One region of the Aminipila luticellarii genome, then DNA from elsewhere that is predicted to be linked to it. Evidence: predicted binding sites of a transcription regulator. Region 1 holds the regulator's gene; each other region holds the start of a gene.

What was found. The regulator LexA, encoded in region 1, represses DNA repair genes until DNA is damaged. The targets are predictions, from matches to a motif close to AGAACANNTGTTCT.
Region 2: uvrB (excinuclease ABC subunit UvrB) is a predicted target of LexA. The motif match lies at 1,856-1,869, and genes of this name have one in related genera.
Region 3: ruvC (crossover junction endodeoxyribonuclease RuvC) is a predicted target of LexA. The motif match lies at 2,589-2,602, and genes of this name have one in related genera.

The regions. Positions count from the first base shown of each region.
Region 1 covers NZ_CP035281.1:1,621,998-1,627,057, reverse strand. Annotated here, with positions in the region: gene srtB (class B sortase) at 1-734, shown strand, start outside; gene EQM06_RS07455 (N-acetylmuramoyl-L-alanine amidase) at 870-2,078, shown strand; gene lexA (transcriptional repressor LexA) at 2,326-2,994, shown strand; ribosomal protein L20 leader region at 3,047-3,169, shown strand; gene infC (translation initiation factor IF-3) at 3,124-3,705, shown strand; gene rpmI (50S ribosomal protein L35) at 3,749-3,949, shown strand; gene rplT (50S ribosomal protein L20) at 3,968-4,324, shown strand; gene EQM06_RS07430 (sigma-E processing peptidase SpoIIGA) at 4,426-5,060, shown strand, end outside.
Region 2 covers NZ_CP035281.1:2,111,011-2,116,070, reverse strand. Annotated here, with positions in the region: gene EQM06_RS09860 (prepilin peptidase) at 1-139, opposite strand, end outside; gene EQM06_RS09855 (citrate/2-methylcitrate synthase) at 230-1,636, opposite strand; gene uvrB (excinuclease ABC subunit UvrB) at 1,893-3,869, shown strand; gene uvrA (excinuclease ABC subunit UvrA) at 3,937-5,060, shown strand, end outside.
Region 3 covers NZ_CP035281.1:1,211,749-1,216,808, forward strand. Annotated here, with positions in the region: gene EQM06_RS05520 (shikimate kinase) at 1-103, shown strand, start outside; gene recN (DNA repair protein RecN) at 238-1,914, opposite strand; gene EQM06_RS05530 (arginine repressor) at 1,938-2,387, opposite strand; gene ruvC (crossover junction endodeoxyribonuclease RuvC) at 2,679-3,185, shown strand; gene ruvA (Holliday junction branch migration protein RuvA) at 3,238-3,834, shown strand; gene ruvB (Holliday junction branch migration DNA helicase RuvB) at 3,855-4,868, shown strand; gene EQM06_RS05550 (SpoIID/LytB domain-containing protein) at 4,886-5,060, shown strand, end outside.

The DNA of each region.
Region 1 (5,060 bases):
AGATATTGCATATTTTGATGCTGTTTTGTGTAGCATGCACGGTGTGCTCCGCCTGTATTCTCCTATGGAATCAGTGGCAGTATCATCAGGGAGATGTCAGCTATCGGAAAATCAGTCAGGCGCACCAGTCGTCAAAAGCTGCCGGAACCGAGCCAAAAGAACAGAAGGAACCTATTGATTTTACCGCTCTGAGAAAAATAAATCCGGAGGTAGTGGGATGGATTGCCGCTCCCGGTACGGAGATCGATTATCCCGTGGTGCAGGGGAAGGACAATGCGTATTATCTCAGACGTTTATTCAGCGGAGAATGGAACAAATTGGGCTCGATTTTTATGGACTATCGTAATACCAGCAATTTTTCAGATAGAAATACCATTATTTACGGCCACAATATGAAAAACACGTCCATGTTTTCCTCTCTGTCAAGGTATAAAGAACAAGGCTTTTATGACAGCTATCCGTCTATGATGATTTATACGCCGGAGGGGGACTTCAAAGTGGAACTGTTTGCCGGTACGGTGGTGGACGGAAGCTATGAAGCTGTCCGGCGCAGTTTCAGGGATGACCGGGACTTTCAAGACTATATTGAATCCCTTGAGAAAAAATCTACATTTAAAGCCGCTGTGACAGTTGAGAAGGGAGAACGGATCGTGACCTTATGTACTTGCTCCTATGAATTCAGTAATGCCAGATATGCCCTGTTTGGAAAGTTGACGCCGATGCCCCATTTATAGATACCCATAGCAGATTTTTCAATTCTGTTACGTTTTTGTTTCTACTATTTTCAAACGCTGTGTAAGAGAGTATAATCAAAGATAATGTCGATTATTGACTGCGGATAAGAAAAAAGCGAGAAAAAGGGGAACAACATGAAAAGAATACTCATTACAGTAACCATGATCCTAATGCTCATGGCAATCATGTCCGGGATGGCGTACGCCGGAACCGGCATTACACAATCTGATATAAAGGAAGGACTGAAATTCTGTGAAGAATATCCGGTCGGTCTATCTTTGGACGGGCAGCGGATTGCTTTTTCTCAGAGCGACGTTCCTCCGGTCATTGTGAAAGAAAGAACGTTGATACCGGCAAGAGCATTATTTGAAAAAATGGGCGGAAAGGTTACCTGGCAGAACGATACACAAAAAGTGTATGTGACCTATGACGACACAGAAGTGGTCCTTACCATTGGATCCAATAAGGCCCTGGTCAATGGAAAAACACAAAATTTAGAGGTTCCTGCACTTATTATTGATAATGACGGGGATTATTATGGAAGCACCATGATTCCTGTCCGGTTTACCGCAGAAGCACTGGGGTGTGAAGTAGGCTGGCAGGATTCAACTCGAAGTGTCCTCATTTCCTCACCGGTAAAAGGGGAAGAACCGGTTGTTACCGAGCCAAATGAAAATAACAGTACAGGAAGTGATTCCAATACGGTCGGAAGCTGGCAGTTTGATCAGCTCCACGAAGCTGCAAAGGGAAAGATTGTTGCAATTGATATGGGGCATGGCGGAAAAGACAGCGGTTCTATAGGTCATAAGGGACAGGCGGATGAATTGCAGGAAAAGGATGTAAATCTTGCAGTGGGTCTGAAATTAAATGAATATCTTAAAAGTGCAGGGGTCAGTACCTGTATGATTCGGGATTCCGATGTGTATTACACCCTGTTAGAACGGGCTCAAAAAGCGAATAATATTGGTGCAACGATTTTCATTTCTGTCCACAACAATTCCAGCACCGCTGCCTCAGCTCACGGTACGGAGGTCTTATATAACAGTAAGGTCAATGGGGATGGTGAGAATGAACAACAGCTTTATGGGATCGACAGTAAGACGATTGCAACCAATATTGAAAATGAAATGGTCAGCATTTTGGGTACGACCAAAAGGGGCATAAAAAACAGTCCGGAAATGGCTGTGCTGAACAAGACCTCCATGCCGGCCATTATTGTGGAAGGAGCATTTCTTTCCAATGAAAATGATCTTCAGATGATGCAGAAAGAGGAGTTTGCAGATCATTATGCGTTGGCTGCCGCAAAGGGCATCGTTAAATCTCTAAATGACGCGTACAAATAATAAGAGAAAAAGATGGAATTAAAACAGGCTGTACGTACTCCCTGCAAATGCAGAGGCAGTATTACAGCCTATTTTTGTGCGGCGGAGGAAAAGATATTAGAACATAATTTCGGAACACATGTTTACAAAAAGACACGCCTATGTTATACTATACCAAGAATTGGTTAAAATCCCGCTACGGGCTTTTAAGAAATTGTGATGAGAGTCTATTGCAGAGTCTTTTAATAGATATAAATGGAGGCGGAAAATGGAAAAACTAAAAGAGCGAGAACAGCGCATACTGGATTATATGAAAAAAGAAATCAGCCAAAAAGGATATCCACCTACCGTAAGAGAAATCTGCACCGCTTTAAATATTAAATCTACATCTACCGTTCACAAGGACATTGAAAATCTGGAGTTGAAAGGTTTCATAAAAAAAGATCCTTCAAAGCCCCGTGCCTTGATGATCGTGGATCCCGAATCTCATGAGCGGGCTGCCGATCCGTCCCGAAACCTGAATGGAGATGCCTATTCCAATGCAGAGCGCATTGACGTGATCGATATCCCGGTAGTGGGAAGAATTGCGGCGGGAACGCCCATACTGGCGGAACAGAATATTGAAGAATCTTTTCCTATCCCGGCAAGGTTTGCAGGCAGGGGAACAAATTTCATGCTGACCGTGAAAGGGGAAAGCATGATTGAAGCCGGTATTTTCGATGGGGATTATATATTGGTAGAACAGCAGAACACGGCGAAGAACGGAGAAATCGTTGTCGCCATGATAGACGGCTTTGAAAGTGAAGCCACCGTCAAGACTTTTTATAAAGAAGCAGATCATATTCGGCTGCAGCCGGAGAATTCGACTATGAGCCCCATTATCGTCAAGGAAGTCAAGATATTGGGAAAGGTCAAAGGTGTATTTCGATATTTTTAGTATTTTAAAGATATTGCTTGACATGCTTTGATATAAATGGTATAGTGTCTGAGTGATAAAGAAGAAGTTATCCGCTTCTCACCTTATTGGCTTTGCTGGTAGGGTCAATAAAGCAATGATGGCACATATGTGTTTTGTGGAGCGGGTACTGAAGTATCCGCTTATTTTATTATTATTTGCAGGAGGTGCAAGAACATTAGCAAGGAAAATCTAATCAACGAAGAAATTCGTGACAAGGAATTGAGAGTTATTGACAATGATGGAACGCAGCTTGGAATCATGAGTCTTGAAGATGCATTAGCGCTGGCTAATGAAAAAAAGCTTGACTTAGTGAATATTTCGCCAAATGCTAACCCGCCAGTTTGTAAGATCCTTGATTACGGCAAGTACCGTTATGAACTTCAAAAAAGAGAAAAAGAAGCAAAGAAAAAGCAAAAAGTTACTTCAGTGAAGGAAATTCGTTTAAGTACATTTATTGAGGTGCATGACATTCAAGTGAAGGCTAATACTGCAATAAAGTTTTTAAAGGACGGAGACAGGGTCAAAGTTAGCTTGAGGTTTAAAGGAAGAGAAAAGGATTATGCGAATAAAGGGCTGGATGTCATGAAATTGTTTGCAGAATCAGTCGCTTCCGTAGGTACAATAGAAAAAAAGCCTGAATTTGAAGGCAGAAGTTTGATTATGATTGTTGCACCTAAGGCAGATAAATAGATAGTAGATAACAGAAACAAATTTACGTAGGAGGAACATTACCATGGCTAAGAATAAAATGAAGTCTCATAGAGGCGCAAGCAAGAGATTTAAATTAACAGGTACAGGAAAAGTAAAGAGAAACAAGGCATATAAGAGCCATATTCTTACTAAAAAGTGTGCAAAGAGAAAAAGAGGATTGAGAAAATCCACGATTCTTGGTAGTGCAGATCACAAGAGAATTAAAGCTGTATTAGATAAATAGTATTAGGAGGTTTGAATAATGGCAAGAGTAAAAAAGGGCGTTAACGCTCATAAAAGACATAAGAAGATTTTAAAGTTAGCAAAAGGTTTCTACGGACAGAAGAGCAAGGTGTTCAGAGCCGCTAATCCGGCAGTGATGCGTTCCCTTCGTTCCGCATATGTAGGAAGAAAAAATAAGAAGAGAGAATATAGAAGACTGTGGATCGCCAGAATTAATGCCGGCGCAAGAATGAATGATATTTCATACAGCAGACTAATGGACGGTCTAAGAAAGTCAGGTATTGAAATCAACAGAAAAATGCTTTCTGAAATGGCTATCTACGACACTGCTGCATTTGCACAGCTATGCGATACTGCAAAGAAGGCCGTAAAATAATTTAGATTAAATTTATTATTCGACATTTGAATATGACAATTTTTCCCCCTTGTGAGGTCTATAATCATCTTTATGATATAGCTTGTGAGGGGGTTTTTTATGTGGAGGTTTATGCGGAATACTTATTTCTTGAGAATTTTCTTATGGGAATTCTTATTTTATACCTGTCAGGTAAAATAGCCGGATTAACAACCAGTAAAAAGAGACTGATTCTGGGCGGAATCCTTTGCGGATTATTTTCCTTTATTATATTTGTCCGGAATATGGGCATGCTGCTGGGGGTTCTGGTCAAGATCGCCTTTTCTTTGCTGCTGGCTCATGTGGCCTTTGATAAGAAGATCCTGAAAGGGACCATACTGATTTATATCGTATCGGTCTTCATGGGCGGCATGACAATTTTGCTGCTTTACCTGATCAGAATCCGGGGACTTACCAATAATGCTGTTTTATATGTGGGAGATATAACCTATATGAATGTTGTTTTTGGAGCAGTAGTTTCCTATGTTACGATCATAGCATTTTCAAAGGTCATGGAAGCAAAGCAGCTGAAGGAGCGGGTCTTTACCACTATTACCATCGAGATAGAAGGACATACCGTAATCCACAGAGCTCTCATCGATTCAGGAAATTTTCTAAGAGATCCTCTATCGGGAAAAGCGGTCGCCATCATCAGCCAATCTGCCGCGGTGCAGTTCAAGAATATGGATCACGTTGATTTCAGCAGCAGATACTGCTT
Region 2 (5,060 bases), 490 kb from region 1:
TAGAAAAGGATAAAGGCGTTTTCTCCGGCTGGATTATAAGATCAGCATCATAATCGCACAGCCAGGAATACGGAATGCAATCGAAGCTGTAAACGATAGTGAGGGAATAAAGTGCGCTGGCAAAAAAAAGAAACAACATAAAAAGCCTCCTTCCAATATATGTAATATCATAGATGAATTTACATATATTGTCAAGCGGCTTTTGTTTTTTAGTCTATTCCACGGGATCTTATCTCTTCGCTATGGGAACATATTCCAAATAAGGCTGTACTCCGTTGTAGGCCGGACGCATCAGACGTCTGCCCGTAATGATTTCCTCCAGCCTGTGAGCGCACCATCCGGAAAGTCTGGCGGTGGCAAACAGAGGGGTTGCGATGTCTACCGGAATGTTTAAAGCTCTGTACACAAAACCGGAATAGAGGTCCACATTAGCCGGCATAGGCTTGTCGATGCCCTTGACCTCTTTATACAGGGAGGCTCCGCGGTTTTCTATAAATTCATACAGGTGAAAGGAATCCTCCAATCCTTTGCTTTCAGCCAGCTTTCTTGCCATGCTTTTCAGCAGAGTGGCTCTTGGATCGGAAATGGTGTAAATCGCGTGACCCAGTCCGTAAATTAATCCGCTCCTGTCATTGGCGTCTCCTTTTAGAACCTTTACCAGATAATCCTCCACCTGAGCCTCGTTGGTAATATCCTTCACGTGATGAACCAAATCGTGCATCATATTGATAACAGCAATATTGGCTCCCCCGTGCCGAGGACCTTTTAAGGAGCCTACAGCTGCGGAAATAGCCGAATATGTATCCGTACCGGAAGAGGAGACCAGGTGAGTCGTGAAGGTGGAATTATTACCGCCTCCATGCTCTGCATGCAATATCAGAGACAAATCCAGCAGTTTTGCTTCAATATCGGTGTATTCGCCCGTGGGGCGAATCATTCGTAAAATGTTTTCTGCCGTACTCAACTCCGGAATTGGATTGTGCAAATGCAGGCTTTCATTATCAAAGGAAGAACGCTTTGCCTGAAAACCATATGCGATCAGTGCCGGAAAATGTCCGATAAGGGATATGGATTGGCGCAGTACGTTTTCTATGGAGGTATCGTCCGGGTTGTCATCATAGGAATACATGGCTAAAACACTTCTGGCCAGCTTGTTCATAATGCTTTTGGAAGGTGCCGTCAAAATCATGTCTCTGGCGAAGCCCTTTGGAAGCTCTCGTTTAGCTCCCAGCAGCTTGGTAAATTCGGATAATTCCTCCTTGCTGGGAAGTTCTCCGAATAGAAGGAGGTATGTTACTTCCTCAAATCCAAAACGGTTCTCTTTTACACAGTTATTAAAAAGATCTTCCACATCGTAGCCCCGGTAATACAGCTTCCCGTCAATGGCAATCTTGTTTCCCTGTTCGTCAAAATCATATCCGATTACGTCCCCCACCTTAGTGAGCCCCACAATAACTCCGGTTCCATTGGCGTTGCGGAGTCCTCTTTTTACATCCTTTTCAATGTATAAAGAATCCGGGATTATATCGGTCTTGCTTAAAATTTTTGCTTTACTCCTGTAAAAAGCCTTTTCCTCTGATAACTTGTCGATTAATCGATCGTTTTCCGCAGTAAAAGCCTCATAGTTGTCACCCATAATCATCACCTCAATCTATTTTATGTTTGGAATACTCCAAAATGTATAACCGTATACAATTATATTTTTAATAAAATCGATATCACAAAAATATCGATTCAACTTGCCAAAACAAAAAATTTATACTTTTACAGTATATCATGATAAAAGGATAACAACAAGGGTATAAATAAAAATAATCACATCTGGACAATAAAAGTTGTGTGTGATATGATAAAATAAACAAATGTTCTTATATAACAAAAGAGGCAGATAAATGGGTGAATTTAAAATAGTTTCGGATTTTAAGCTGATGGGCGATCAGCCCCAGGCGGTGGAACGCCTTGCAGAGGGCATTTCTAAAGGTAAAAAACATCAGACTCTGCTTGGGGTGACGGGATCGGGAAAAACGTTTACAATTGCAAATCTTATTGAACGGGTTCAGAAACCTACACTGGTGATCTCCCACAATAAAACACTGGCAGCTCAGCTGCACGGTGAGTTCAAAGAGTTTTTTCCGAACAATGCGGTAGAATACTTTGTCAGCTACTATGATTATTATCAACCGGAGGCCTATGTGCCTTCTACGGATACGTACATTGAAAAGGATTCGGATATTAATGATGAAATAGAGAAACTGCGTCACTCTGCCACGGCGGCTCTCGCCGAGCGGAAGGACGTTATTATTGTTGCCAGCGTTTCCTGTATATATGGCTTGGGAAGTCCGTTTGATTATGAAAATCAAATGCTGTCCCTGAGACCGGGGATGGAAAAGAGCAGGCAGGATATATTAAGGAAGCTGGTGGATATTCAATATACCAGAAATGATATGAGCTTTACAAGGGGAACCTTCCGGGCAAGAGGAGACACGATAGACATCTATCCCGCCGGAGCGGAAAGTGCTGTTCGGGTAGAGCTTTTTGGCGATGAAATAGAGAGCATCAAGGAAATGAATCCGGTAACGGGAGAAATCCTGGGAATAAGAAACCATGTGGCCATATTTCCGGCGTCCCACTATGTTACCTCAAAGGAAAATATGGATCGGGCGCTGGTTACCATTGAAGAGGAATTAAAGGATCGGGTGACCTGGTTCAAGGATCGGGGAAAGCTTTTGGAAGCTCAGAGAATAGAGCAAAGGACCCACTACGATCTGGAAATGCTTAGAGAAGTGGGAAGCTGTAAGGGAATAGAGAACTATTCGAGACATATAAACGGACTGCCGGCGGGGAATCGGCCGTATACTTTAATCGACTATTTTCCGGAGGACTTCCTGATTGTAATAGATGAATCCCATGTTATGCTGCCCCAGCTTCACGCGATGTATGCCGGAGACCGTTCAAGAAAATCCTCCCTGGTGGAGTACGGGTTCAGGCTGCCTTCCGCTTTGGACAACAGGCCTCTTAAATTTGAAGAATTCGAGAACATGGTGAACCAGATCGTATACGTCAGTGCGACCCCGGCAAAATACGAGCTGGAGAACAGCGGAGGAATTTCGGCGGAACAGGTGATTCGTCCGACGGGTCTGTTGGATCCTAAAATCGAAATCCGAAAGACAGAAGGACAAATCGATGATCTGATAGGCGAAATTAATAAGGTGGCGGAGCAGGGAGAACGGGTATTTATCACCACTTTAACGAAAAAAATGTCGGAAAGTCTGACCGATTACCTGAAAAATGTGGGAATCCGGGTACGGTATCTGCATTCGGAAATTGATACACTGGAACGAATGGAAATCATACGGGACTTGAGATTGGGTGTTTTTGATGCGCTCGTGGGGATCAATCTGCTCCGAGAGGGACTGGATATTCCGGAGGTTTCGCTGGTGGTCATTTTAGATGCGGACAAGCAGGGATTTTTGAGAACAGAGACTTCCTTGATTCAGACCATAGGCCGTGCGGCAAGAAACGCACAGGGCCGGGTCATCATGTACGCAGACGGAATGAGCGACGCTATGAAAAAGGCGATTGAGGAAACTGAGAGAAGACGAGGTATTCAGCAGTCCTATAATGAAAAGCATGGCATTACACCAACTACTGTGAAAAAAGCGGTACGGGATGTAATCGAAGCCACAAAAGTCGCAGAGGAAGAGATGGAATACTATGCGGGAAAGAGTCCGCTTGAATTGACCAAGAAAGAACTGACGGAATATATCAAGAAGCTTGAAAAAGAAATGAAGCAGGCTGCCGCCGATTTACAGTTTGAACGAGCGGCTCAGTTAAGAGACCAGATCTTTGAATATAAGTTGAAGCTTTAGTTAGAAAATCAAGGTATATCGTTCAATAGCGATACACCTGTTACACAAGGTTACAAATGGAGAAAAAATGGCAAACGAAATTATTATAAAAGGTGCCAGTGAGCACAATTTAAAAAATATAGATATTACGATACCAAGAGATCAAATGGTGGTTCTTACAGGGCTCTCCGGTTCGGGAAAATCCTCCCTGGCCTTTGATACCATCTATGCGGAAGGGCAGAGACGATATGTGGAAAGCCTGTCCTCCTATGCCAGACAGTTTCTGGGTCAGATGGAAAAGCCGGATGTGGAGTATATCGAAGGACTCTCCCCCGCTATTTCTATCGACCAGAAGACCACCAGCAAGAATCCCCGTTCCACAGTAGGCACTGTCACAGAAATTCATGATTATCTGCGTCTGATGTATGCGAGGATAGGGATTCCTCATTGCCCGGTATGCGGGCGGGAAATCAAAAGCCAATCCGTAGACCAGATTGTGGACAGCCTAATGTTGTTAGACGATGGGACGAGAATTACAATCCTTGCGCCTGTTATCAGAGAGCGTAAGGGCGAGCATGAAAAGATCATAGAACGAATTCGGAAAGAAGGCTTCTCCCGAGCCAGAATCGACGGCGAACTGGTAAACATTACAGAAGAAGAAGTAAAACTGGAGAAAACCTTTAAACATACTATAGAAATCGTCGTAGACAGGATTATTATAAAGGAAGGTGCGGAAAGCAGGCTGGCCGAAGCTGTGGAACTTTCCATTTCTCACGGCAACGGTTTAGTTGTAACCCAGATTCAGAATAAGGAAACCGGAGAGGTGCACGACAAGATCTTTTCTACCAAGCTGGCTTGTCCCGAACACGGCGTCAGCATAGAAGAACTGGAACCGAGAATGTTTTCCTTTAACAGCCCCTTTGGTGCGTGTCCCGAATGTAACGGACTGGGATTCAATCAGAGGATCGATCCGGATCTGATCATTGAAAATCAGGACTTAAGTATTGCGGGCGGCTGCCTTGGCAATATTTTTGCGTCCATGGAAATAACCGGATTTTACAGGCAGATGATCGAAGCCCTGGCCGAAGAGCATGGTGTTGACTTGGATACGCCGTACAACAAGCTTCCGGCCAAGTTCAAGAAAGAACTTCTCTATGGTACAGGGAACAGGCATCTGAAATATTATTATAAGAGCAGAAACAATCAGTCGGA
Region 3 (5,060 bases), 410 kb from region 1:
CCCGTTATATGAAGCAAACGCAGATCTGGTGGTGGATGCGGACGGGCTGACTGTGGAACAGACCATTGAAAAAATCATAGAATCCATAGAACAGCCTTGCTAAAGAAAACCAACGAATATAAATTCAAAAGGGAGTGGCAGAGTGAGTACCCCTCGCCGATAAGGGGGGAGACTCAGGCTGTTTGCAGCCGCCGAAGGAAACCATGGGCTCCCTTCGGCGTAACCACCTTTTATGTATTATTCAAAGGCAGAAGCTTCGATAAGCTCTTCCGCACTTTTTAAAGTAGATTCGGTGATGTTGAGCCCGCCTAAAAGACGAGCGACCTCTTGAATCTTTTCCTCCCGGGAAAGAGGTACGACTGTGGTGTAGGTAGCACGTTCATCCGAATGCTTTACTATTTTATAATTATGGCTTCCGCAAGCCGTTATCTGCGGAAGGTGGGTAATGCAGATGATCTGATGATTTCGTGCGATTTCTTTCAGCTTCTTTCCGACGACGCTGGCAGCTATTCCGCTGATACCCGTGTCTATTTCATCAAAAATCATGGTAGGAATATCATCATAATCTCCAATGACCTTTTTAAAGGCCAGCATGATTCTGGACATTTCTCCGCCGGAAGCAATTTTGGATAAAGGCTTTAACGGTTCTCCCCGATTTGTACTGATCAGAAATTCTGCCAGATCTGTACCGTTTGCAGTATAACCGGCTGGATTTTCGGTCATGCCGATTTCAAATTCTGAGTTATTAAAGCTCAACTCGTGGAGCTGTTCTTTAATTTTAGTTTGAAGTTCTGCGGCAGAGGTCTTTCTGAGAGCCGAAAGCCGTTCAGAAGCTAATTTCAGCTGTTCTTCGCACACAGATAAATCGTGAGAGAGCCTTTCTTTTGCTTCATCTATGTTTTCGATCTGAGCCAGATCTTTTTCCAGCTGTGCCCGGTAGGATACTATTTTTTCAATGGATCCGCCATATTTCAGTTTCAGTTTATCGATTTGATTCATTCTTGAGATAGCCGAGTCCAGCTGCTCCGGTGAAAAGGTTATGTGCTCCCGAATATTTCGGATTTCCTGACTGATATCTTCCAGCTTGTAATAGGCATCATCAAAATCAGAGAGTAGGTCATTGACCGGCCTGGAATAAGAAGCGATCTCCTGCAGCTGATTTTGTACTCTGGATAAGGCTTGCAGAACAGAAGGCGAATCCCCATAAATGGCATCGTAAGCATTGGACAGATTTCCATATATTTTTTCGCTGTTTTGCAGAGAAAGGATGTCCTCTTCCAAGGCGGTATCTTCGCCGGGAGAAAGCCTTGCACTGTCGATTTCGTTTAATTCAAAGGTCATGAAATCCTGTTTGCGCTGATTGTCAGCCGCATTGGATACCAATCGATTTAATTCCAGCGTAAGCTTTTTATACTCCAGATAGAACTTTTCAGTCAAAGCCTTGACCGGCAGTATTTCCGCACTGTTGTATAAATCTAAAAAGGTAATGTGCAGCTCAGGATCCAGCAAGGACTGATGATCATATTGGCCGTGAATATCTGCCAATTTTTTACAAAGAGCATTTAAGAAGGATACCGATACAATTTGATTGTTGACCCTGCATATGCTCTTGCCCGCAGCGGAAATTTCACGCCGGATAATGACCTGATCATCCTCGGCGGCAATATCGTTTTCTGCCAACAGCTCTGCGGCTTGAGGGGAGCAGTCTTCCACAATCAGTTCGATTACCGCTTTATCTTTCCCGGAACGAACAAAAGCAGTATCCGCCCGGCTCCCTAAAGCAAGGCTTACTGCTTCTATAATAATAGATTTGCCCGCACCCGTTTCGCCAGTGATGATATTTAAGCCGGTATGGAAATCCACATCCATTTCGTCAATAATAGCGAAATCCTTTACATGTAAATGAGAAATCATAATGATGAACCTCCCAGCGTAAATTATTGTAGTAAATCATTAAACTTTTGTACCAGAGCAGGGACATTTTCCAAGTCATCTACGATGATCATCAGGGTATTATCACCTGCAACAGAACCGACAATGTGCGGGAAGTTCAGTGAGTCAATCGCTTCACCTGCCGCAGGACCGCAACCGGATAAGGTTTTTACTATAATAAGGTTATAAGATGGGGCTACACTCCGAATCGTCTCTTTGAAAATTTTTATAAACCGATCAGAAATAGGCGTTTCTATGGAATTTCCCAGAGCATATTTGTATTTTCCGGTGTTGGATAGGACTTTGATCAACTGCAGTTCCTTAATATCTCTTGAGATGGTGGCCTGAGTAACATCATAGCCGCTTTCCTTTAATAGTGAAGCGAGTTTTTCCTGTGTTTCCACTTCATAAGTGCTTATAATTTCAAGAATTTTGTTTTGCCTTGAATAACGCATACTATTACCTCCGCGCAGCTCTTTTTTTATAAAAATACATTACGTGTATACTATAACATAATTATACAGAAGTATTCAATACTAATTATTCTTTATCGATAGGAACCGAATCCCATTACAAATCAAGCTTAGCCGGAAACAGCAGAAATCGTATATAGAATAGATTACTGGCTGTTTGTGGGTTGTATATACATGGGTAGACAAACATGTGTTTGTGTGATAAAATGGAAAAGATAATACGATTTGGAATCAAACAAATATATGGTATACTATTATAGTTATGGAGAATGTATGAGAATATTAGGAATAGATCCGGGATATGCGATCTTAGGGTATGGCATCATTGAAATGAAGGGAAATCATTTTGACGTCTGCGGATATGGAGCCGTTACAACGGAGGCTTCCATGAGCATGACGGACAGGCTTAAATGTTTGTATAGTTCCCTGACAGAAATCATTGCAGAGTATGAACCGGAAGTGGCTTCCATTGAAGAACTGTTTTTTAACACCAACACGAAAACCGCTATTATGGTGGGACAGGCCAGAGGCGTAGCTATTCTTGCCTGTGCCAATTCAGGCATGGATATAGCCGAGTATACGCCGCTGCAGATCAAGCAGGCTCTTGTAGGATACGGAAGGGCGGAAAAAAAACAGGTACAAAGTATGGTAAAGACGATTTTAAATCTGAAAGAAATCCCAAAACCCGACGATACCGCAGATGCCTTGGCAGCAGCCATATGTCACGGGCATTCATCTAATGCCAATAAGCGCCTTTCAAAAATAGCAAAGCTGAAATAATAAGGATAACCCGGATAAATAGATGTAGAGTACAAAGGGTGAAGGAGGAAAAATGCTTCATTTTATAAAAGGAACATTAGCCGGAAATTTTCCCGGCGGTGTTGTGATAGAAACGGGCGGATTGGGCTATGAGGTTTCCGTTCCGGACAATTCGGCTGTGTATCTTTCAAAAGAAGGTCAGCAGGTCATGGTTTATACGGCTATGATAGTAAGAGAGGACGACATAAGCCTGTATGGGTTTGCTGATCGGGAAAGTTTGCAGCTGTTTCGGAAGCTTATGACGGTCAACGGCGTCGGGGCAAAAGCCGCTTTGGCTATTTTATCCGCCCTGCCAATCACGGAACTCCAAAAAGCTATTGTCTTTGAGGATGCCGCGGCTTTGACGAAAGCAAACGGAATCGGCAAAAAAATTGCTCAGAGGATTGTACTGGAGTTAAAGGATAAGCTGGATGCGACGGAAGCTATAGTCGGCGGCATACCGGCCTCCGATATTGCCGGTGCCAGCCTGAATGAAAAAGGAGAAGCCGTTCGTGCCTTGATCGCTCTCGGATACAGCAAGGGTGAGGCGGTAGAGGCTCTTGCGGGGATAGAGGAAAACGATTTGACAGTAGAGGAGTATATAAAGAAGGCATTAAAGAGATTATGCTGATATAAACAGGAGCATGTACAATGGATTTTATGGAATATGATGAGCGGATCACTTCTGCGAATCAAAATAAGGAGGAAGAAGGCGTAGAGCTTACGCTGCGGCCTAAAAAATTAGAGGACTACATCGGTCAGAAAACCGCTACGGAAAACTTAAAGGTGTTTATTGAAGCGGCGCAGATGCGAAATGAACCGCTGGATCATGTGCTTTTTTACGGTCCGCCGGGCTTAGGGAAAACTACGCTGGCCGGAATTATAGCCAATGAGCTTGGGGTGGATCTGCGAATCACATCGGGACCGGCTATAGAAAGAGCCGGGGACTTGGCAGCAATACTCACGAATCTAAATGAAAACGATGTGCTCTTCATCGACGAAATACACAGATTGAACCGATCGGTAGAAGAAGTGCTGTATTCTGCCATGGAGGATTATGCGCTGGATATTATCATAGGAAAAGGCCCGTCGGCCAGATCGATTCGTCTGGATTTGGCGAAATTTACTTTAATAGGAGCCACTACCAGAGCAGGAAGTCTGTCTGCCCCTCTCCGAGATCGGTTCGGTGTGGTCAGCAAATTTGAACTGTACACCATAGAGGAATTGAAAAAAATTATTCTGAGATCTGCGGGGCTTTTAAACATCGAAGTGGATGATGCGTCCCTGGAAGCTATGGCTAAGCGGTCAAGAGGAACCCCAAGGGTTGCCAACAGGATACTTAAACGGGTAAGAGACTTTAGTCAGGTGAAGGGCAGAGGAGTCATTGATCTGGATATAACCAATGAAACCCTGAAATCTCTTGGAGTAGATGAATACGGGCTGGAAGCACTGGACAGAGAAATCCTAAAGCTGATTATTGAGCGTTTCAAGGGCGGACCTGTGGGCATAGATACCATTGCCGCCTCCATCGGTGAAGATCGGGTCACGATTGAAGATGTCTACGAACCTTATCTGATTCAAGCGGGATTTTTGCACAGAACGCAAAAGGGAAGAATGGTTTCAGAACAGGCCTATAAGCACTTAGGAATCAAAATGCCAGAGTAAGAATATGAGGAATGGATATGGAGTTTACAGTAAAAAGATTTTTGTCAATAGCTATAGCATGTATAGTAATCATAACCGCATATGCGGCTTTTAGCGTCAGCTGTGCGGATGCTTCCACCATGCCGGAGTATATCAGGATTGGTTTAAAATATGGAAGTTCAAGTGCCGGTGAGTATGAAATGACCTTTGACG